Linked DNA regions of Chryseolinea soli. The protein of the gene in region 1 interacts with the protein of each later gene in a pairwise test. Links are inferred from orthologs where the notes say so. Each region holds a gene or a part of one and is shown on either strand. Other genes may lie near its edges. The genes, in order: rsfS and D4L85_RS05685.

The links.
Region 2: the proteins of rsfS (region 1) and D4L85_RS05685 interact in binary tests that used the Escherichia coli proteins (3 or more experiments, as listed by UniProt). The link is inferred for Chryseolinea soli from one-to-one orthologs.

The regions. Positions count from the first base shown.
Region 1 is NZ_CP032382.1:4,677,777-4,687,083, reverse strand. The notes cover bases 4,408-7,244. They hold rsfS (ribosome silencing factor), read left to right. Parts: upstream 4,408-5,555; coding sequence 5,556-5,933; downstream 5,934-7,244. Other genes in these bases: ftsH (ATP-dependent zinc metalloprotease FtsH), read left to right, coding at 5,997-7,244; D4L85_RS19910 (biotin--[acetyl-CoA-carboxylase] ligase), read right to left, coding at 4,745-5,455; D4L85_RS35070 (acyl carrier protein), read right to left, coding at 4,415-4,678. Outside these bases: D4L85_RS19945 (tetratricopeptide repeat protein), read right to left, coding at 1-732; D4L85_RS19940 (Crp/Fnr family transcriptional regulator), read left to right, coding at 892-1,461; D4L85_RS19935 (metal-dependent hydrolase), read left to right, coding at 1,548-2,189; D4L85_RS19930 (sensor histidine kinase), read left to right, coding at 2,434-3,582; D4L85_RS19925 (response regulator), read left to right, coding at 3,582-4,010; D4L85_RS19920 (TfoX/Sxy family protein), read left to right, coding at 4,017-4,391; more of ftsH, read left to right, coding at 7,245-8,048; D4L85_RS19895 (UDP-2,3-diacylglucosamine diphosphatase), read left to right, coding at 8,111-8,887; D4L85_RS19890 (hypothetical protein), read left to right, coding at 8,884-9,307. UniProt on the Escherichia coli protein: Functions as a ribosomal silencing factor. Interacts with ribosomal protein uL14 (rplN), blocking formation of intersubunit bridge B8.
Region 2 is NZ_CP032382.1:1,356,888-1,366,333, reverse strand. Bases 3,129-6,104 are described here. They hold D4L85_RS05685 (ATP-binding protein), read left to right. Parts: upstream 3,129-4,063; coding sequence 4,064-5,146; downstream 5,147-6,104. Other genes in these bases: D4L85_RS05680 (DUF5682 family protein), read left to right, coding at 5,143-6,104; D4L85_RS05690 (DUF5691 domain-containing protein), read left to right, coding at 3,129-4,035. Also shown: D4L85_RS34610 (hypothetical protein), read right to left, coding at 133-426; D4L85_RS05700 (hypothetical protein), read left to right, coding at 584-1,153; D4L85_RS05695 (SWIM zinc finger family protein), read left to right, coding at 1,235-2,545; more of D4L85_RS05690, read left to right, coding at 2,542-3,128; more of D4L85_RS05680, read left to right, coding at 6,105-7,455; D4L85_RS05675 (VWA domain-containing protein), read left to right, coding at 7,452-8,609; D4L85_RS05670 (bacteriocin immunity protein), read right to left, coding at 8,685-8,900; D4L85_RS05665 (DUF4259 domain-containing protein), read right to left, coding at 9,113-9,446.

The DNA.
Region 1 (9,307 bases):
GCTGCAGGCGTTCGCAACGTCTTTCCGTTCGTCGTAAAAACTCCCCACTAAAAAATACACGAGGCTATCATCCGGGTGGCTTGCCAAGACCTTGTCGTAGTCGGCCAGGGCAAGTTCGAAGAGCGCAAGGAACTGACTGCAGTAACCCCTCACCAACAAGGCTTCCCGGTAATTGGGATTCAGCGCGATCGCCTTTTCAAACTCGGGAATAGATTCCGTGCATTGGTCCTTGAAGTTGCGGACTTTCGCGCGCGTGAGAAAAGTCAGGACAAGACCTTTTTGATAGAAGCCTTTTGCACTGTCGGGGTATTGTTTGATGTACTGCTCGATTTCTGTGAGGGCATTGTAGCGCCCCCCTTGCATCATCCACAATTCGGAGAGATAGAAATGGGCCTCATGTTTTTTGGGATCGTTTCGCAATGCGCGCTCTACATCCGCCGTGGCATCCAGCCACATGCTCAATTGTTTCTTCAACAGGCCGCGCTCGAGGAAGAGCGTGGCGTTGGTCCGGTCGCGCGAAATGGAAACATTCAGATCTTCGATGGCTTTCTCCATCCTGACCCGGTCATCTTTGGAGATCTTCGTGGCAAGGAGTTCAAGCGATAACTCTCGCCGTCCCGAAGCAGCGTCTATGGAGGAAACGATAAGATCCAGATCGATGGGAGGATAGGCTTGCTGGCTGAACGCCTTTCCGGCAATCACTAAAAAGAGCAGTAACGTAATTTTTTTCATACCATTCATGATAGATAACGTAGCGTCAATAATAGATAAAAACTTTGAATTCTTTAATACATTATCTTTAATGCATGTTTTGCAGATGCATGATGCGAAAGGTTTGAATGGACAATGACATTTCAAACGGATGCGTCCTGATTTTTAACAACTCTGCCTATGAGCGACAAACTATTCACTGGCCTGGGATTACCGCACGACGAACTGATCGCCTTTAAAGAATCCTTGTCGGCACGCCAGCTCAGAAAAGGAGAATACTTTATCACCGAAGGGCAACTTAGTGTTCACCTGGCGCTCATTGAAAGCGGCTATCTGCGAACCTTTCACCTGGATCACCAAGGCAACGAAATAACCACGGAGTTTAACGGCCCCGGCACATTCTGCAGTTCATACCACAGCTTCTATTCGCAACGTCCGGCCTATGAATCCATTGAAGCGGTGACGGATTGCCAGCTGTTCCTGATCCGTTTTGATGCGCTGCAAAAGCTCTATGCGCAGAGCCTTTCTCTAAATGTGATGGGACGGAAAGCACTCGAGAAAGCCTGTATGGACAGAGACTACTTCCTGAAAAAAATTATCCATCTTCCCGCCAAAGACAAGTATGAATGGTTTCTGAAAGTTTACCCGGAAGTATACAGAGCTGCCCGGCTCGGCGATATTGCCTCTTTCTTAGGCATAAAACAGGAGACGCTTAGCCGCATCAGGCGGAAATTATCCTTAAACCAATAGCGCAAACCGAACGTCTTCGCTTTTTGACCTAGGTCAAAAAATACCAGGTATTACCCGCGTTGATTTGTACATAAAATTCAGAACTTATGTATGCAATCAATCACGCGGCGACCAGCTTGCTGCTCAAAAAAGATCGGCCAAACGTCCCCATTCTACCCCTGCTGATCTCCACCCAAGTCGTTGAACTATTTTGGGTCGCGTTTAACTACCTGGGCATCGAACATTTTTCTGTGCGGGACGGGAAACTTCATCTCGATTTTCTTCCCTACTCACACTCCATCTTCTCCAGCCTCTTGTTGTCGCTGATCTCCTACGGCATAGTTCGCTGGATCGTCAAGAACAAGCCCTTGGCCTTGCCTTTTGCGTTGGGCGTGCTGTCGCATGTGGCGCTGGATATTCTTTTTCACGAGAAGGACATCAGGCTTTCGCCGTTCAGCGAGACGCCGGTTTGGGGGCTGGGCATCATTTCATTCCCGTTCCTGAACTTTGTCCTGGAATTTCTTTACGGAATATTTTGCTGGTGGTATTTCAAAGGCAACAAGCGGCTTTTAGCGGCGATTATACTATTTAACATATTCGACCTGCCTGTGATGCTCGCGTCGGGGAAGGCGTTGGATGTATTTATCCTCTACCCTGCCATTCTACCCACATTTATACTTCTACAAATCCTGATCACCTGGTACCTGGTGGCGAGGTTCAGCAAAAGCGCAGACGAGAATCGCCATTGAATTTTCTGTCGCGAATTTCAGGACAGCGTACGGAATTCAAGGGCATTTCGCTAATTTCGCGGAGGCAGTTTTGTCGAATACGAACGATGGGATAAAAGAGGTTAGCGAATTCTCAAACTGCCGCACCCCTATTCATTTGACTGCCTTTGTTCATTATGTTCATCGTGAAGGAAAATCCGGAGTTTAAGGATCTGCATGACCCTATTGGTGAATCCATGCCGATGGTTGCGAGGGCTTACAAAGTATGAAGGACGAATCCATCACCCTGGAAAGCCTTCAGAAAGAACTTTCAGCCGTGCGCCACCAACTGAAAGAGAAAGAGGCTTTGTTCAACAGCATTACGGAGAGCACACTGGCGGGCTATTGGATCTTTAACATCCCGGAGAACACCATGTTCATCAGCCCGCACCTGAAGGCCATGCTGGGCTATGAAGACTCGGAATTAGAGAACTCGACCGAGACCATCAACAGGCTGATGCATCCTTCCGATCTGCCCGACACCTATGCACTGCTGGCAAAACACATTGAATCCGATGGCCTGATCCCTTTTGAGATCGAATGTCGATATAAACACAAGGACGGGTCGATCGTGTGGGTGATCTGTTCGGGAAATATTGTCGAACGCGATGAGCAAGGCAACCCGCTTGTCATGATCGGTTGCCACATCGACAACACAGAACTAAAGAAAGCGGAGGGCATCGCCAAGTACGCCGACGAGCTGGAGCGGAAAAATACTGAAATGGAACAGTTCGCCTATGTGGCCTCACACGACCTGCAGGAGCCGCTTAACACGATACAAGGCTTCATTTCTCTCTTGAGCAATAAACTCTCGAAAAATCCGGATCCGGAAGTTTCGCAATACATCGGCTACATCCAACAAGGCGCTACCCGGATGTCGGGTCTCATCCGGGGACTGCTGGAGTATTCCCGGATCGGAAAAGAAAATGTGATGTCAAAAGTCGACTGCAACGAGATCCTGAAAGAGGTGCGCGCCGATCTCAGCCATTTGATAGAAGCCTGTGATGCCACCATTGAAGTGGATGAATTGCCCGCGTTAATGGGCTACGCCATGGAACTGCGGATCGTGTTTCAAAATCTCATCAGCAATGCCTTAAAGTTCAGAAGCAAAGAGCCGCCGCGGGTGAAGATCTCCTGTATCAAAAAAGGCGAATATTGGAATTTTCTTGTGGCCGATAACGGCATCGGAATAGATCCAACGCATCATGAAAAAATATTCAGACTCTATCAACGGCTCCATCCCCGGGGTATGTATGAAGGCAATGGCCTGGGCCTGGCACAATGCCACAAGATTGTAACCGAGCTTCACAACGGGCAGATCTGGGTGGAACAAAACACACCGAAGGGAAGCGTCTTCAACTTCACCATACCGTAATGGAGGATCATCAAAAACTGAATTTGGCCCTGCTGATCGACGACGACGATGTAGTCAACGTTCTGAACACCATTATGGTCCGTCAAACCGGGTGCGTGGAGTCCGTGCTCTCCATCCAGTCGGCTGAAAAAGCGTTGGAGACCTTGTCGGCCTTTCAGCGCGAAAAGAAATGGCCTTCACTGATCTTCGTGGATATCAACATGCCCGGCATGGATGGATGGCAGTTCATCGACCAGTTCAGAGAAAGCTTCTCAACCCACAAGCAGAAATGTATCATCTGCATGCTCTCCAGTTCGCTCGATCCGCGCGATAAACAGAAGGCTGCGCAATCGGATATGGTGGACCACTATGCTTCGAAACCTCTCAGCAAGGAAGTCGTTCATACGGTATGGAAGAAGTATGTGGACTTTCGTGACGACCTAACGTAAAACACCATGGCCTACAGCGAGAAATTGGCCGACCGCATTCGCGAACGATTCAACGAACTCCGCCACGTGGAAGAGAAAACCATGATGGGTGGACTCGTATTCATGTACAATGGAAAAATGTGCGTTGGCGTGATGAAGGACGAATTGATGTGCCGCATCGATAAAAATTTTCACGCGCAGGCTATTGTAAAGAAAGGTTGCCGGACGATGGATTTCACAAACCGGCCGATGATCGGTTATGTTCTGGTGGATGAAAGCGGGATAAAATCGAAAAAAGATTTCGATTATTGGATCGATCTTTCGCTGGCCCATAATAAAGACGCGAAGGCATCGAAAAAGACCGGTACAAGAAAAACTTTGTTGAAGCGGGGTAAAAAATAGTTCGTTCGTTATCCGAATCGCATTTAATCCAAACCGAGATCATCGGTGATGCTATGGGTCAATTTGATTTCACTCACCGGTATGCCGGAGGATTCACTCACGATGTGGATGACTATTCGCTCGACCTCTCTTATATCCATCGCCTTTTCTGGGTGCATTGAAATTTTGGCATAGATACAATTCACAAAATCCTGAACGGTATAGATTTGCCCAGCCTCCTGGTCGGGGATGGAGATATTAAAACGTTTCTCCATGTTGATGAGCAGTTCGACGGTGTCTAAACCCATGGGCTGGTGTACATTAATTTATAAAAATAATCAACAGGAAGTATTGGCGTCCTATAGCGCACGCCGTCACACTACTTTATAACCAACCTCTTTCACACCAAACACCCGCTCCTTCCCCTCCATTAAAACGCGAAGCCTCCCCGACTCATCCACCCCTGCGATCATGCCCTCCACGGGCATGCCGTCCACGTCAAACGACAACGGCGTGTTTAATCCGTACAAGACATTCAGATAATCCTCCATCAGTAAAGTCATCTTCCCTTCGCGCAGTTGCAGGTAACGCGCTTCAAGAAATTTCAGTAACGTTTCCAACTCCGTCTGCAGGTCAAATTGGAGTCCGGTCAAGACGCTCAACGATGTTGCCGTATCGGTGCCGAATTTCTGCTGATTAACATTCAACCCGATGCCCACCACCACATGCGAGAACTTATTTCCCGAAATCTGGCTTTCCACCAGTATACCGCATACTTTTTTGGAGCCGACGTAAATGTCATTGGGCCATTTTACACGAACGGCGGTGCATGCTTTGGCCGTCACGTAGTCGTGGAGCGCCAGTGAAGTGAAGATGTTCAGGTAAAATTGGTCCTTTACCGCCAGCGTGGTGGGTTTCAGGATGAGCGAGAAGGTAAAATTCTTGCCGGGTTCGGCCTCCCAGCCGTTTCCGCGCTGGCCTCGGCCGGCCGTTTGATTCGGGGTGATCACCAAAGTGCCTTCCACCGGCCCGGAATTCTGGCAAAGTTGCAGGGCCAGGGTGTTGGTGGAATGACATTCCGGCACAAAAACAAGGTTTTTTCCAAGGAAAAGCGTACTGGCAGGAATTTTATACAAGGTATTTTTGATTAGTTTTGTGGGTTAAACAAAAAACGAAGATAGATTAATGGCTAAAAAAAGGAAGGGAGCCAGCGCCGAAAAGCTTAGCGATGTGATTGTAAAGGGCATGCAGGAGAAAAAGGCCACGGATATTGTGATCATGGACCTTCGCAAGATAAAGAACGCCGTTGCTGACTTCTTCGTGATCTGTTCCGGAAACTCCGACAAACAACTGGATGCTATTTCAGACTCCGTAGACGCCGAAGTTTTTAAGACCCTGAAAGAAAATCCCTGGCACACCGAAGGAAAAAACAATAAAGAGTGGATGCTGCTCGACTATATTGACGTAGTGGTCCACATCTTCCGCAAAGACCGACGCGAATTTTATGCGCTGGAAAGACTTTGGGGTGACGCGGACATTACCGAAATTGAAGACGGTAAATAAAAACCAATTCATTTACAACACGTTATTGATTTGATATTTTAAAAATTGACGAGGAAATAGATAATGGCTGACAAGAAAGAAAATAATAAGCCCCTTTTACCCAATAAGCCACCCCGTGGCAACTACCAGGTTTGGGTCATTCTGGCCACACTGGCGGTGATCTTCGGAGTCATGTATTTCAGCAATTCAAGCAACCTGAAAGACCTGGACTACGACGATTTCAAGACGATGGTGAGCAATGGCGACGTAAAAAAGGTGGTGCTGGTTCAAAACCGGAAATTCGTAGAAGTAACCCTGACGCAGGATGCCCTGAACAACGTCAAATATAAGGACGACCTCAACAAGGGCATGCTCAGCACGCCCAACAACAGCGGTCCGCACTATGTCATGCACGTGGTAGACGCCGGCAACTTCGACCAGGAGTTCCGCACCTTCCGCGACAAGCTGCCCGCCGCTAAATCGCCCGAATACAAACCCGAAGACCGCGAAGACTACTTTCAGCTCTTCGTGCAATGGGGCTTCCTCTTCCTGCTCCTGTTTGGCTTCTGGATGCTGATGCGCCGCATGACCGGTGGCGCCGGCCCCGGCGGACAGATCTTTAACATCGGCAAATCCAAAGCCGCCCTCTTCGACGCCGAAAGCAAAGTAAAAATCACTTTCGCCGACGTAGCGGGGCTGGACGAAGCCAAGGAAGAAGTAAAAGAGATCGTAGACTTTTTGAAGACCCCCGGTAAGTTCACCAAGCTGGGTGGTAAAATACCCAAAGGCGCTCTCCTGGTGGGCCCTCCCGGTACCGGTAAGACCTTATTGGCAAAAGCCGTTGCCGGCGAAGCAGGCGTTCCCTTCTTCTCGCTCTCCGGCTCCGACTTCGTGGAAATGTTTGTCGGCGTGGGCGCGGCCCGCGTGCGCGACCTCTTCAAGCAAGCCAAGGAAAAAGCACCCTGTATCGTGTTCATCGACGAAATTGACGCCATCGGACGCTCCCGCGGACGCGGCCAGTTGCCCGGTGCCAACGACGAACGTGAAAACACATTGAACTCGCTGCTGGTAGAAATGGACGGCTTTGCCACCGACAGCGGTGTGATCATCCTGGCCGCCACCAACCGTCCCGACGTGCTGGATTCAGCCTTGCTGCGCCCCGGACGTTTCGACCGCCAGATCAGCATCGACAAGCCGGACATCGTAGGACGCGAGGCGATCTTCAAAGTGCATTTGAAGCCCATCAAACTCGATCCGAGCTTGGATCCCAAAAAACTTTCGGCGCAGACACCCGGTTTTGCCGGCGCAGAAATTGCCAACGTATGTAACGAAGCGGCCCTCATTGCCGCCCGCAGAGATAAGAAAGCCGTAGACATGCAGGACTTCCAGGATGCCATCGACCGTGTGATCGGTGGTCTGGAAAAGAAGAACAAGATCATTCTCCCCGAAGAGAAAAAGATCGTGGCCTTCCACGAAGCCGGTCACGCTGTGGCAGGCTGGTTCCTGGAGCATGCCGACCCGCTGGTGAAAGTGAGCATCGTGCCCCGCGGTGTAGCCGCACTGGGCTATGCGCAGTATCTCCCCCGCGAGCAGTTCCTGTATCAAACCGAGCAGATGACCGACGAGATGTGCATGGCCTTTGGTGGCCGCGCAGCAGAAGAAATTGTCTTCGGCAAGATCTCGACCGGCGCGCTCAGCGACCTCGAGCGGATCACCAAAATGGCCTACAGCATTGTGACCATCTATGGTATGAATCCCGCCATCGGAAACATGTCGTTCTACGACTCCAAACAATCGGACTACGCGTTCCAGAAACCGTACTCCGAAGCGATGGCTGAGAAGATCGACGATGAAGTGAAGAAAATTATCGATGCGGCATACGCCCGCACCAAGCAGTTGCTGATCCAGCACCGTCAATACCTTGACCTGATCGCCAAGGAATTGCTGGAGAAAGAGATCCTGTTCCAGGCCGATCTGGAAAGACTCATCGGCAAACGCCCCTTCGAGAAGCTGACCACTTACCAGCAGTTCACCAACGGCCAGGGTAAGTATGAGAAGAAAGCACTCGAAAACGAGCAGCCGGGTGTTGACCCCACTCCTACGCTGGAGGGCGAGGCGCCCGAGGAAGCGAACTAGCTTGATTTAGACATTTTAATCTTACTTTTGAACTCAGGTGTCCCAAGCACCTGAGTTTTTTTATGATCGAACCCGTCGCCAGCCTTCACGGAAAGAAAATATTCTTTGCTTCCGACTTTCACCTGGGTGTTCCCGACCACGCCACCAGTTTGCAACGCGAAAAACGCATCGTAGCCTGGCTGGAGGAAGTGCGGCACGAGGCCCACAGCATTTATCTGCTGGGCGACATCTTCGACTTCTGGTTCGAGTATCGTCACGCCATCCCCCGCGGGTTCATCCGCCTCCAAGGCAAGCTGGCTGAGCTGCGCGACGCGGGTATCCCCATCGTGTTCTTCACGGGCAATCACGATATGTGGATGTTCGACTACTTTCCTACGGAGCTAGGCATTCCCATCTTCCGCGATCCACAAGTGCTGCAGGTGGGCGCACAAAAATTGCTTATCGGTCATGGCGATGGATTGGGTCCGGGCGACCACACGTATAAATTCATCAAGAAGTTTTTCAACAGCAAGTTGTGTCAATGGTTGTTTGCGCGCCTTCATCCCAACTTTGGCATAGGCATTGCAAACTATTGGTCGCGCAAGAGCCGCCTGGGTAATCAGAAGCGCGAGGAAAAATTTGAGGGAGAAGAAGGCGAGTTTCTTTGGTCCTATTGCAAAGACCTGGAAAGCCGCGAGCACTTCGACTACTACATCTTTGGCCATCGCCACCTTCCGCTCGACCTGCAGATCGGCGCCAACAGCCGCTACATCAACACGGGCGAGTGGGTGAATTTCAGCACCTATGCCGAATATGATGGACAGCAGGTAGCACTTAAAACTTTCAAATCCCCCACATGAAATATCCGCTCCGGTTTTTGTTTTTAGTGTTGGTGCTCAGCGTCTCCGCGGCGTCGGCGCAAGTGAAGATCAAATCCATTTCCCTCAGCGATACCATTCTCTACGCCACCGTGGACCGGCCCGGCGACCTCTACGTGATCACCAAAGGCGGGCAACTGCAACGGTTCGCGCCGGACGCAACCCTGGGGGTGGTCTACAAACTCGGCACCCTGCCCACACAGTTTGATCCCCGCGACGGCTCGCGGCTTTTTGCTTATTTCCGGAACGACCGCCATTATGCTTTTTATAATCCGTCGTTCGACATGACCGCCTCATATCACCTCGATTCGTCCTTTGTGATCGAGCCCTGGCTGGTCACCATCTCCGGCGACCACGACATCTGGGTGGTTGATGCCGCCGACGGTAGTTTGAAAAAAGTTA
Region 2 (9,446 bases), 3.3 Mb from region 1 along the record:
GTGGCATGTTCATCCCGAGCTTTAGCATCCACTGCTTTAATGCTGAGAACATTACATAGATTTTGTATTCCAGTAATCCTGCTTTATATTCGCACTTGAAAGTTCATCATACGATGGATAGATTTGTTTCACTTAAATAAAAAACGCTATGGCAAAAACAGCGAAGAAGTCTGCTAAGAAAGCAGCAAAGAAGACTGCGAAGAAGGCAGCAAAGAAAACTGCTAAGAAAGCAGCAAAGAAAACTGCTAAAAAAGCAGCAAAGAAGAAATAATCCGATAGCTGGAAAAAAGGCTGCCCGAAACGGCAGCCTTTTTCGTTTTTAGCCCACGCTAACCCAACCTTCCGAGTCAAGGCAGGTGTCTTGACAAACATCAGGCCATTCGAAACCGGGTATCGCCTCCCTTTTTTCCGTCGCCCCCTCTTCATTCATCCATTTTTTTTCATGTCACCTCCGGCGTTTGAGAGTGATCGGCACAAATCTTTGGGCTGTCACGGCAAAAATGCATTTCATCCATCCTAATCATGACGCTTGGCGGCTTCATGGTTTTTCTTTTTTTCAAAGAATGAAGCTATATTGACTGGTATGACGCGGTATCTTCTTTTCCTGTGCTTTGCAGTGCCTTTCTTCTCTTTTCAGAAAAGACCTCAACCCGTCCGTTTCTGGCAGCCAGCCGTTTCCAACATCTATCCCGACAGCTTTGCCATCTATTGGACCTGCGCCGGGGTGCCCTCGGCCACTAAACTTCCCATCCGCGTCCATTTCATGAACGTCTATGGCGACGAAGTTTTTATTTCGCGTCAAGTCACCGACACCATTGTGGATTTTCGTTTCGACAACTTCAATGAGCGAAACCTCATCATTTCCTCGTCGACCCCATCGCGCAAGCGCGCCAGCAACGATACGTACGGTCTGCGGATCTTGACCAAGCGACCGGCCATTGAGGAAGTGAAAATGGTACTCGCCTTCGACCCCTCCTTGCAACACTATCTGCAGCTCGCCGATGCCTACGAAAAGGAGGAATGTTTTGTGAATGCGATCTTCATCTACCACCAAATGATGAAAATGGATATCGTCCTGGGCACGCAGTATTGGCAGGAATTCAAGACGCGCAACCTGCGCAAAGTTAATAGTCCCGCATCTCCTAATAATTAAGATCCATCCCCTTCTAAGGCTGAGGTTTTTTAAAGAAGGTTGCTATATTGGACCCGCCTAACGATTGGTGCGTTATAGTCTATGCATTTTTCCGAAGATCAAATCCTGTCCATGGCTCCCGACGACGCCTCCAAGAAGTCGGGAAAGGAATTAGCCAATCCGTCGAAGTGGGGCAAGCGCGAAGAGAGTGACCGCGCGTTGTGGGGCGAGTGCCAGGGGAGCGGCAAGCTTCCCTATCAAACCCAGATCGACCTGGTGAACATTGCATTTAAATGTTCTTGTCCCAGCCGAAAGTTTCCCTGCAAACATGGACTGGGGTTGCTATTGCTCTATGCACGCGACAAGAAATTATTCAAGGCCGCGACAGAACCCGATTGGGTCACCGCCTGGCTTGATAAGCGCAACGAGCGGGAAGAGCAGAAATCCGAAAAAAAAGAAAAAGAAAAGAAAGCCGATCCCGCCGCGCAGGCCAAACGCCAGGAGACGCGCACAAAGCGCGTGGAAGAAGGCATGGGCGAACTACGGCTATGGATCAAAGACATTGTGCGCAACGGACTGGTTTCCATCCCTGGCAAAGATCCGGCCTACTTCGAAACCATGACGCGACGCATGGTCGACGCACAAGCCCCCGGACTGGCGGCGATGGTGCGCACGCTGCGCGACATCAATTTTTTTCAGGACGGATGGCAAACCGCATTCCTCGACCAACTCCTGCGCATCTATCTCGTGCTTGAGGGATTTCCCCGCCTCGAAACCTTGTCGCCCGCGTTGCAAGTGGAACTGCGAACCCAGGTAGGGTTCACCCAAAGTCTGGACGACGTGCGCGCCGAAGCCGGCCTGCGCGATGAATGGTTTGTGCTGGCCAAGCGCACGACGCGCGAAGACGCGATCACCGTGGAGCGCAACTGGCTGTTCGGACGTTCATCGCGACGCTATGCGCTGATCCTCCAGTTTTACGCCAAAGGACAATTTCCCGAAATGAACCTCATGGCCGGATCGTGGATCGATGCCGAAGTGAGTTTTTTTAAAGGCGCCTATCCTTTGCGCGCCCTGATCAAACAATATTATAGCGGCCAACCGAATAACTCCATCGATGGCCTCAAGAACTGGAATGCCGTGGAGCAAGTGGCCTCCGAAATACTTCGTGTGAATCCACTGCTGGATAGCGTGCCGGTGGTAGTTGAAAACGTGATCCCTTTCAAGGATGGCGATCGATGGATGTTGAAAGACGAAGAAGGCAACGGTGTTTTTATCCCGGCTACGTTCCAGCAAGGTTGGCAACTGATGGCCTTGAGTGGCGGCGCGCCGTTGAAAATGTTTGCCATGGGCAAGCACCAGGATTTTGAACCGCTCGGGGTTTGGGTAAACAACCGTTACACATTTTTTGCATGAAGGCCTGGGAAACCATAGTGAACAACGCCATGCTGGGCACCACCAAGCTGCCCCTTCGCGCAAACGATCTGCCGGCGGCCATTACAGAACAAGTCGACGTGAGCGATACGCCGGATGCCGAAGAGGATTTTCTTCGTTTTGGGAGTTTGGTGTATCAATACCGGCAGTCCGGTTGTGTTCCCCTCGATCTCCGGTCGGCGGTCTTGTCGGCAGCGGAAGCGGAGATAAAACCGTATTGTCACACGGATTCCACCACGGTGTTGCGAACGATCCTTTCTGAAGAACACTACGCCCTGCTAAAACTTTGGCTTACGCAATGTGACCGCGCCCATAAATGCGCTGAACCGGAATGGGCGCCGGCTTTACTCGACATCAGCATTCAAAAAAAAGAACTGCGGTCCCTCATCCAGTCGGTGTGTGGAAAAAGGGGTGAATGGCTGGGTCGTTTAAACCCGCAATGGAATTTCTCGGCGCCGGAAGCAGACATTCAAACGGTGTGGCAGACCGGCCGGGCAGAAGAGCGGAAGGAACTGCTCAAGTCGCTTCGTATGCAACAACCTGCCGCCGCCCTTGAACTGCTGCAAAGCTCGTGGAACGCCGAAGGTGCCAATGAAAAAGTTTCCTTCCTGGAAATTTTGAACACGGGCCCGTCGGAACACGACCTCGCCTGGTTGGAAGGGTTGAAGGAGAAAGGAACGAAGGTGAACAACGCCATACTGGACCTCATAAAACGTATCCCCACGTCACAACCGGTACAAGGCTACAAGACGATCCTAAAAGAAGCCGTGAACGTGAAAAATTCGAAAGCGTTATTGGGCATGTTGGCCAAAACGACGATCGAAGTAAATGAAAAGATTGCCTTCCCCGAGGAGATCTTTAAAAGCGGTATCGAAAAGCTGAGCAGCGACAAGAACGTGAGCGATGCGCAGTACATTCTCATCCAGTTGATCGCATCCGTGCCTCCGTCGTTTTGGAACGATCATTTGAAGGAAACACCGGAAGCGATCATAAAACTGTTTCAAAAAGAAAAAAAGACCGCCCTCTATGTTCCGGCAATAGCCATAGCGGCCGTAAAATTTCGCGATACCACCTGGACCCAGGCGTTGATGGACCATGGCGACGCCGAAATATTGGAAAGTGCTTTGGTGTCGCTTATCGAATCGCTGCCGGCAAAGGACCGCGATCGCTATGCCTTGCGGTTCATAAAACAAAGACCCCAGGAATTGATCAATATGCTCTCCGGCTTCGACGATGAGTGGAGCAATGACCTGGCCAAAGCCGTGCTCAGCTACACCTCCCAGGAAGTGTATGCCTACAACAAGACATTTTATCGCGCCGCCGTCAAAAATATTCCCGTTGCGATGCTAAAGGATCTTGAATCCTTTATGCCTTCGGAAGAACAGAAGAAAGCCTACTGGCGAAACCAGTCGAATGAACTATCGGGGGTGTTGACGTTGAAGCAACAAATTCTCCAATCGTTCTCCAGTTAAAACAAAAAGCCATTTACCCAAAAAAAATATGAGCAGCATCTTACGCCAACACGCCGAGCACCAATTTGCCGAAGAACTCGAAGCCCTCGCCAAGAACGATTCCGATCGCAAACCGCCCAACTGGAAGCTCTCACCCCAATCGGTGGTGACCTACTTGCTTGGTGGCAAGTTGAAGAACGGATTCGAGGTGTCGCCAAAATATATCGGCAACAAAAGATTGATGGAGATCGCCGTGGCGACGCTCACCACGGACCGGGCCTTGTTGCTGTACGGTTTGCCGGGCACGGCCAAGTCGTGGGTGTCGGAGCATCTGTCGGCGGCAATCTCTGGCGACTCTACGATGGTGATCCAGGGAACGGCCGGCACCAGCGAAGAGGCGGTGCGCTATGGATGGAACTATGCGCTGTTGTTGGCGGATGGCCCCTCTAAAAAAGCACTGGTGGAAACGCCCGTGATGAAGGCCATGCAAGACGGCAAGATCGCCCGCATCGAAGAGCTCACGCGCATCGGGTCGGATGTGCAGGACACGCTCATCACCATTTTGTCGGAAAAAACATTGCCCGTCCCAGAGTTGAACACGGAAGTGCAGGCGGTGAAGGGATTCAATGTGATCGCTACTGCCAACAACCGCGACAAAGGTGTGAACGAATTGTCGGGTGCCCTGAAGCGCAGGTTCAACACCGTCATCCTCCCGCTGCCCGACAGCATCGAAGAAGAGATCGACATCGTGCGCCGGCGCGTGCAAAGTTTTGAGAAGGCGATGGATCTGCCGGCAGAGCCACCCGCCGTAGCAGAGATAAAACGCATCGTTACCATTTTCCGGGAATTGCGCTCAGGCGTATCGTTGGATGGTAAGACAAAAATCAAAACACCCTCCGGTACCTTGAGCACGGCCGAAGCCATTTCGGTGGTGAACAGCGGCGTGGCCATGGCCACCTACTTCGGCGACGGCTCGCTGAAAGCGGCCGACCTTGCCGCGGGCATCATCGGCGCGGTGGTGAAAGACCCGGTGCAAGACCGGATCATCTGGCAGGAATATCTCGAAACGGTGGTGAAGCCCCGCGACGAGTGGAAAGATATTTACAGAGCCTGCCGCGACCAGGGCATATGAGCATCCACGTACTCGGCATACGGCATCATGGCCCGGGATCGGCGCGGAATGTGAAAGCATTCCTGGAACAGTCGCGACCGGACATCGTTCTCGTGGAGGGTCCGCCCGAGGGCGACGAACTTCTGCGATGGGCAGCCCACAGCGAACTGAAACCGCCGGTGGCCATCCTGGCTTATCGTCCCGACAAACCCCAGCGCGCCGTCTTCTATCCTTTTGCAGAATTCAGTCCCGAGTGGCAGGCCATTCAATATGGCGCCAGACAAAATGTGCCCGTTCGATTTATGGACTTGCCGTTGTCGCATCGCTTTGCCCTGGATAAAGACGAGGATAAAAAAGAAACGGAGAAAAAAGAAACCGATGAAAAAGAGGATGACGGCATCACCAGTGCCGCCCTTTCGAATGCCGAAGCGAGCATAGAGGAATATCGTGATCCATTAAAATACCTGGCGGTGGCCGCGGGGTTCGATGACGGTGAGCGTTGGTGGGAGTATATGTTCGAGCAACGCATGGATCACCAAGGCACTTTCGAAGCGGTCCACGAAGCCATGCGCGCCCTGCGTTCCGAACTTCCGGAAAAGAAAGAGGTCGTCGAGAAACTTCGCGAGGCGCACATGCGCAAGATGATCCGCCAGGCGGAGAAAGATGGTTTTGCAAACATCGTCGTGATTTGTGGTGCCTGGCATGCCCCGGCGTTGACCGACATGCCCAAAGCAAAAGAAGATGCCGATCTGCTCAAGGGTCTTGCCAAAGTGAAAGTGGAAACGACGTGGATCCCGTGGACCTATAATCGCCTCACCTACGCCAGCGGCTATGGCGCCGGCATCAACTCGCCAGGATGGTATAGCCACCTTTGGCACTATCCGCTCGACAACGGCGTGCAGTGGATGGCAAAAGTGGCGCAAGTGTTTCGAAATCACGAGATGGATACTTCGGTAGCGCACATCATCGAGGCCGTCCGCTTGGCCGAAGCGTTGTCGTCGCTGCGGGGCATCAGCAAGTCGGGGTTGGCGGAGTTGAACGAAGCCACGCTGGCGGTACTTTGCAACGGCGACGACATTTTGTTGGAGCTGATCCGCGACGCGCTGATCGTGAGTGACACCATCGGCGCCGTGCCGGCCGAGATCCCCAAGCCGCCCTTGTTGCAGGATGTGGAACGGACGCAGAAAAAACTGCGCCTGCCCGCCGAAGCCGGCAACAAAGATCTGCTGCTCGACCTGCGCGAAGAACTTCACCTGGAACGAAGCATATTTTTACACCGCCTCCAATTGTTGGGCGTGACGTGGGGTCATCTAGCCCACGTACGGGGCAAAGGAACTTTCAAGGAGCAGTGGCAACTGCGTTGGGAACCGGAGTATTCTATATTAATAATAGAAAAAGGCAGCTGGGGCAACACCCTGGAAGAGGCCGTGATCCACTACGTTGCCCACGAAGCACAAGAGGCCACCAGCCTGGGGCAGGTGTGTGACCTGTTGGCAAAAGTGATCCCTTCCGATTTACCCGAAGCAGCAGAGACTCTGATCAATAGCATCAACAACCTGGCGGCCGCCACGGGCGATGTGATGCAATTATTAGAAGTGCTGCCCTCGCTGGTGTCGGTGTCGCGCTATGGCAACGTTCGCCAGACGGACGAGACCATGCTCCTCGGCATCGTGAACTCCATGATCGCCCGCATCTGTGTAAGTCTCCCGCCCGCGTGTGTCGCCGTGGATGACGACGCCGCGCAAAAGATAACGGAACATCTCTATCAACTCAGTGAATCGATCGCCCTCCTGAACCAAGCCGAGCAACGCGAGGAGTGGCATGAAACCCTAAGAGTCATTTGCGACAACGTCAACACCGCACCGCTCGTCGCCGGCTACAGCACCCGGCTGCTGGCCGATGCAAAAGTGATGGAGGGAAATGTGCTGGCCGACCGCTTTCATTTTGCCTTGACATTGGCCGGTACCCCATCCGTTGCAGCATCTTGGATGGAAGGATTTTTGAAAGGCAGTGGCACGATCCTGTTGCTGGACGAACGGCTCTGGACCCTAGTGAACGACTGGGTGCGGGGCATTCGCGAAGAGGATTTTATTGCGCTCCTTCCCCTCCTGCGACGAACCTTTTCCCAATTCACACACGCCGAACGACGAAAGATCGGAGAGAAGGCCAAACGACCCGGCAGCGGGCATGTGACGGCAAATGCATCAGGTGAGGACGCGGTCGATCACGAACGCGGCATCGCATCGTTGCCGGTGGTGATGCAACTTTTGGGATTGAAAAATAAACCGGGTGCGCCAACACCCATCACGCCTGAAGCGAACATCGTATGAGCGAACTCAACTCGAACGAAGAACAACAACACTTGCGCAAATGGCGCATGATCTTGGGCGGCGGTCAGAATGACGGCACCGATTATTCTTTACAGAACATCGACCTCCAGATCGACAAAACATTGGAAGCTTTATACGACGCCGAAAAGAAAGGTGGCCTGGGCGCTTCTTCGCCAAACGTGAGCCGCTGGCTGGGTGACATTCGCACCTACTTTCCCAACACGGTGGTGAAGGTGATGCAACAAGATGCCCTGAAGCGACTCGACCTCACATCGATGCTGCTCGAAAAAGAAATGCTGGAGAACGTAGAAGCCGATGTTCACCTCGTCGCCACACTGATGACCCTGAGTCGTGTCATTCCATCCAAGACCAAAGACACGGCGCGACAGGTCGTGCGCAAAGTGGTGGAGGAGCTCATGAAGAAGCTGGCACAACCCATGCAGCAAGCGGTAGCGGGCAGTCTGAACCGGTCCACACGCAACCGGCGGCCGCGTCACAACGAGATCAACTGGCACGCTACCATTCTCAAGAACTTAAAACATTATCAACCCGATTATAAAACTATTGTTCCCGAGGTGCGCATCGGCTATGGCAAACGCCGGCGTTCGTTGAAGGATGTGGTGCTTTGTTTGGATCAGAGCGGCAGTATGGGTACGTCGGTGATCTACTCCGGCATCTTCGGCGCGGTGATGGCGTCTATCCCGGCCATCCAAACCAAAATGGTCGTGTTCGATACGAACGTGGCCGACCTCACCGAAGAACTTACCGACCCGGTGGAACTTCTTTTTGGCGTTCAGCTGGGTGGAGGCACGGATATCAATCGCGCGCTCACGTATTGTCAGCAGATCATTCAGCGACCAACGGATACGGTACTGGTGCTGATCACCGATTTATATGAAGGGGGAAATCCCGAAGAGATGCGCAAGCGCGCCAAGGCGTTAACCGAGGCCGGTGTGCAAGTCATTGTCTTGCTGGCGTTGAACGACGATGGTGCGCCGGGCTATGATCACCAAAATGCCACCTACATGGCCACTCTCGGCATCCCGGTATTTGCCTGCACGCCCGATAAGTTTCCCGACCTCATGGCGGCTGCGCTCAGCAAGCAGGACATTGGCCTGTGGGCTGCGAAGGAGGAGATGATTACAAAGCGATGATTTTTGGATGGAATCGGTCCGCGGTATGCGATGCTAAGCGGGCGGACAAAGGCTAACCCTAACGGGAAAGCAAAGTCAAGGCTTGTAGGCCAGGGCTTTGTCGACAATTTGTTCGGGGGTGAGGCCGTCGTATTCTTCGGCAAAAAAATAGTCGCTGGCATTGGGATCAGGAACGCTCTTCAAAAAAAGCTCGATCAACTCATCATCCTCTTCTTCCGTCTCGGTATCGGCGTTGATAATTTTTCGGGCTAATTCGATGAGGTCTTCCCGGCTTAGTTTTTTTCCTTCCATAATGCTATTTCTTAAATGAACACGCGTTCTAACACAAATGTTTGCGATACTACCGTAATATCCTATTTTTTCATGGAACACGCTATACCGGACGCCACGCGATATTGAAAATAGTTTTGGAAAACTCAAAAAATGTAGCACTATTCTTTACAAAAAAGAATCGCGGTATGTCGTTTTTTGTAAACCAAGGCTAACCCGCGACCGGTCTCACCCTATTCCTGTATTCTTTTTCTTAGATCTTCCAGCACTTTCCGCCACTCGTCCAGCTCGCCCGACTCTTCCCAGAGTTCCATAATTTCATTGTTTGTTGGCCGCATCACCGTGTCAACGGCCTTGTTGCAGGCAGCATAAAAATCTTTGTCAAATTTCGGACGCAGGTCGTCGGGTTTAAGCCCGATGTTCAGGTTGGGGAAATCTTTTGCGGGCTTTCCGTTTGCCCAGGCCACAACTTCCAGCGCGGCCAGGGCAACGCTGGCATCGTGAGCATCGATGTAGTTGGGGATCAGGACGGCCCGGATGCTTTTTTCCAGGAAGTCTTTGTGTGGC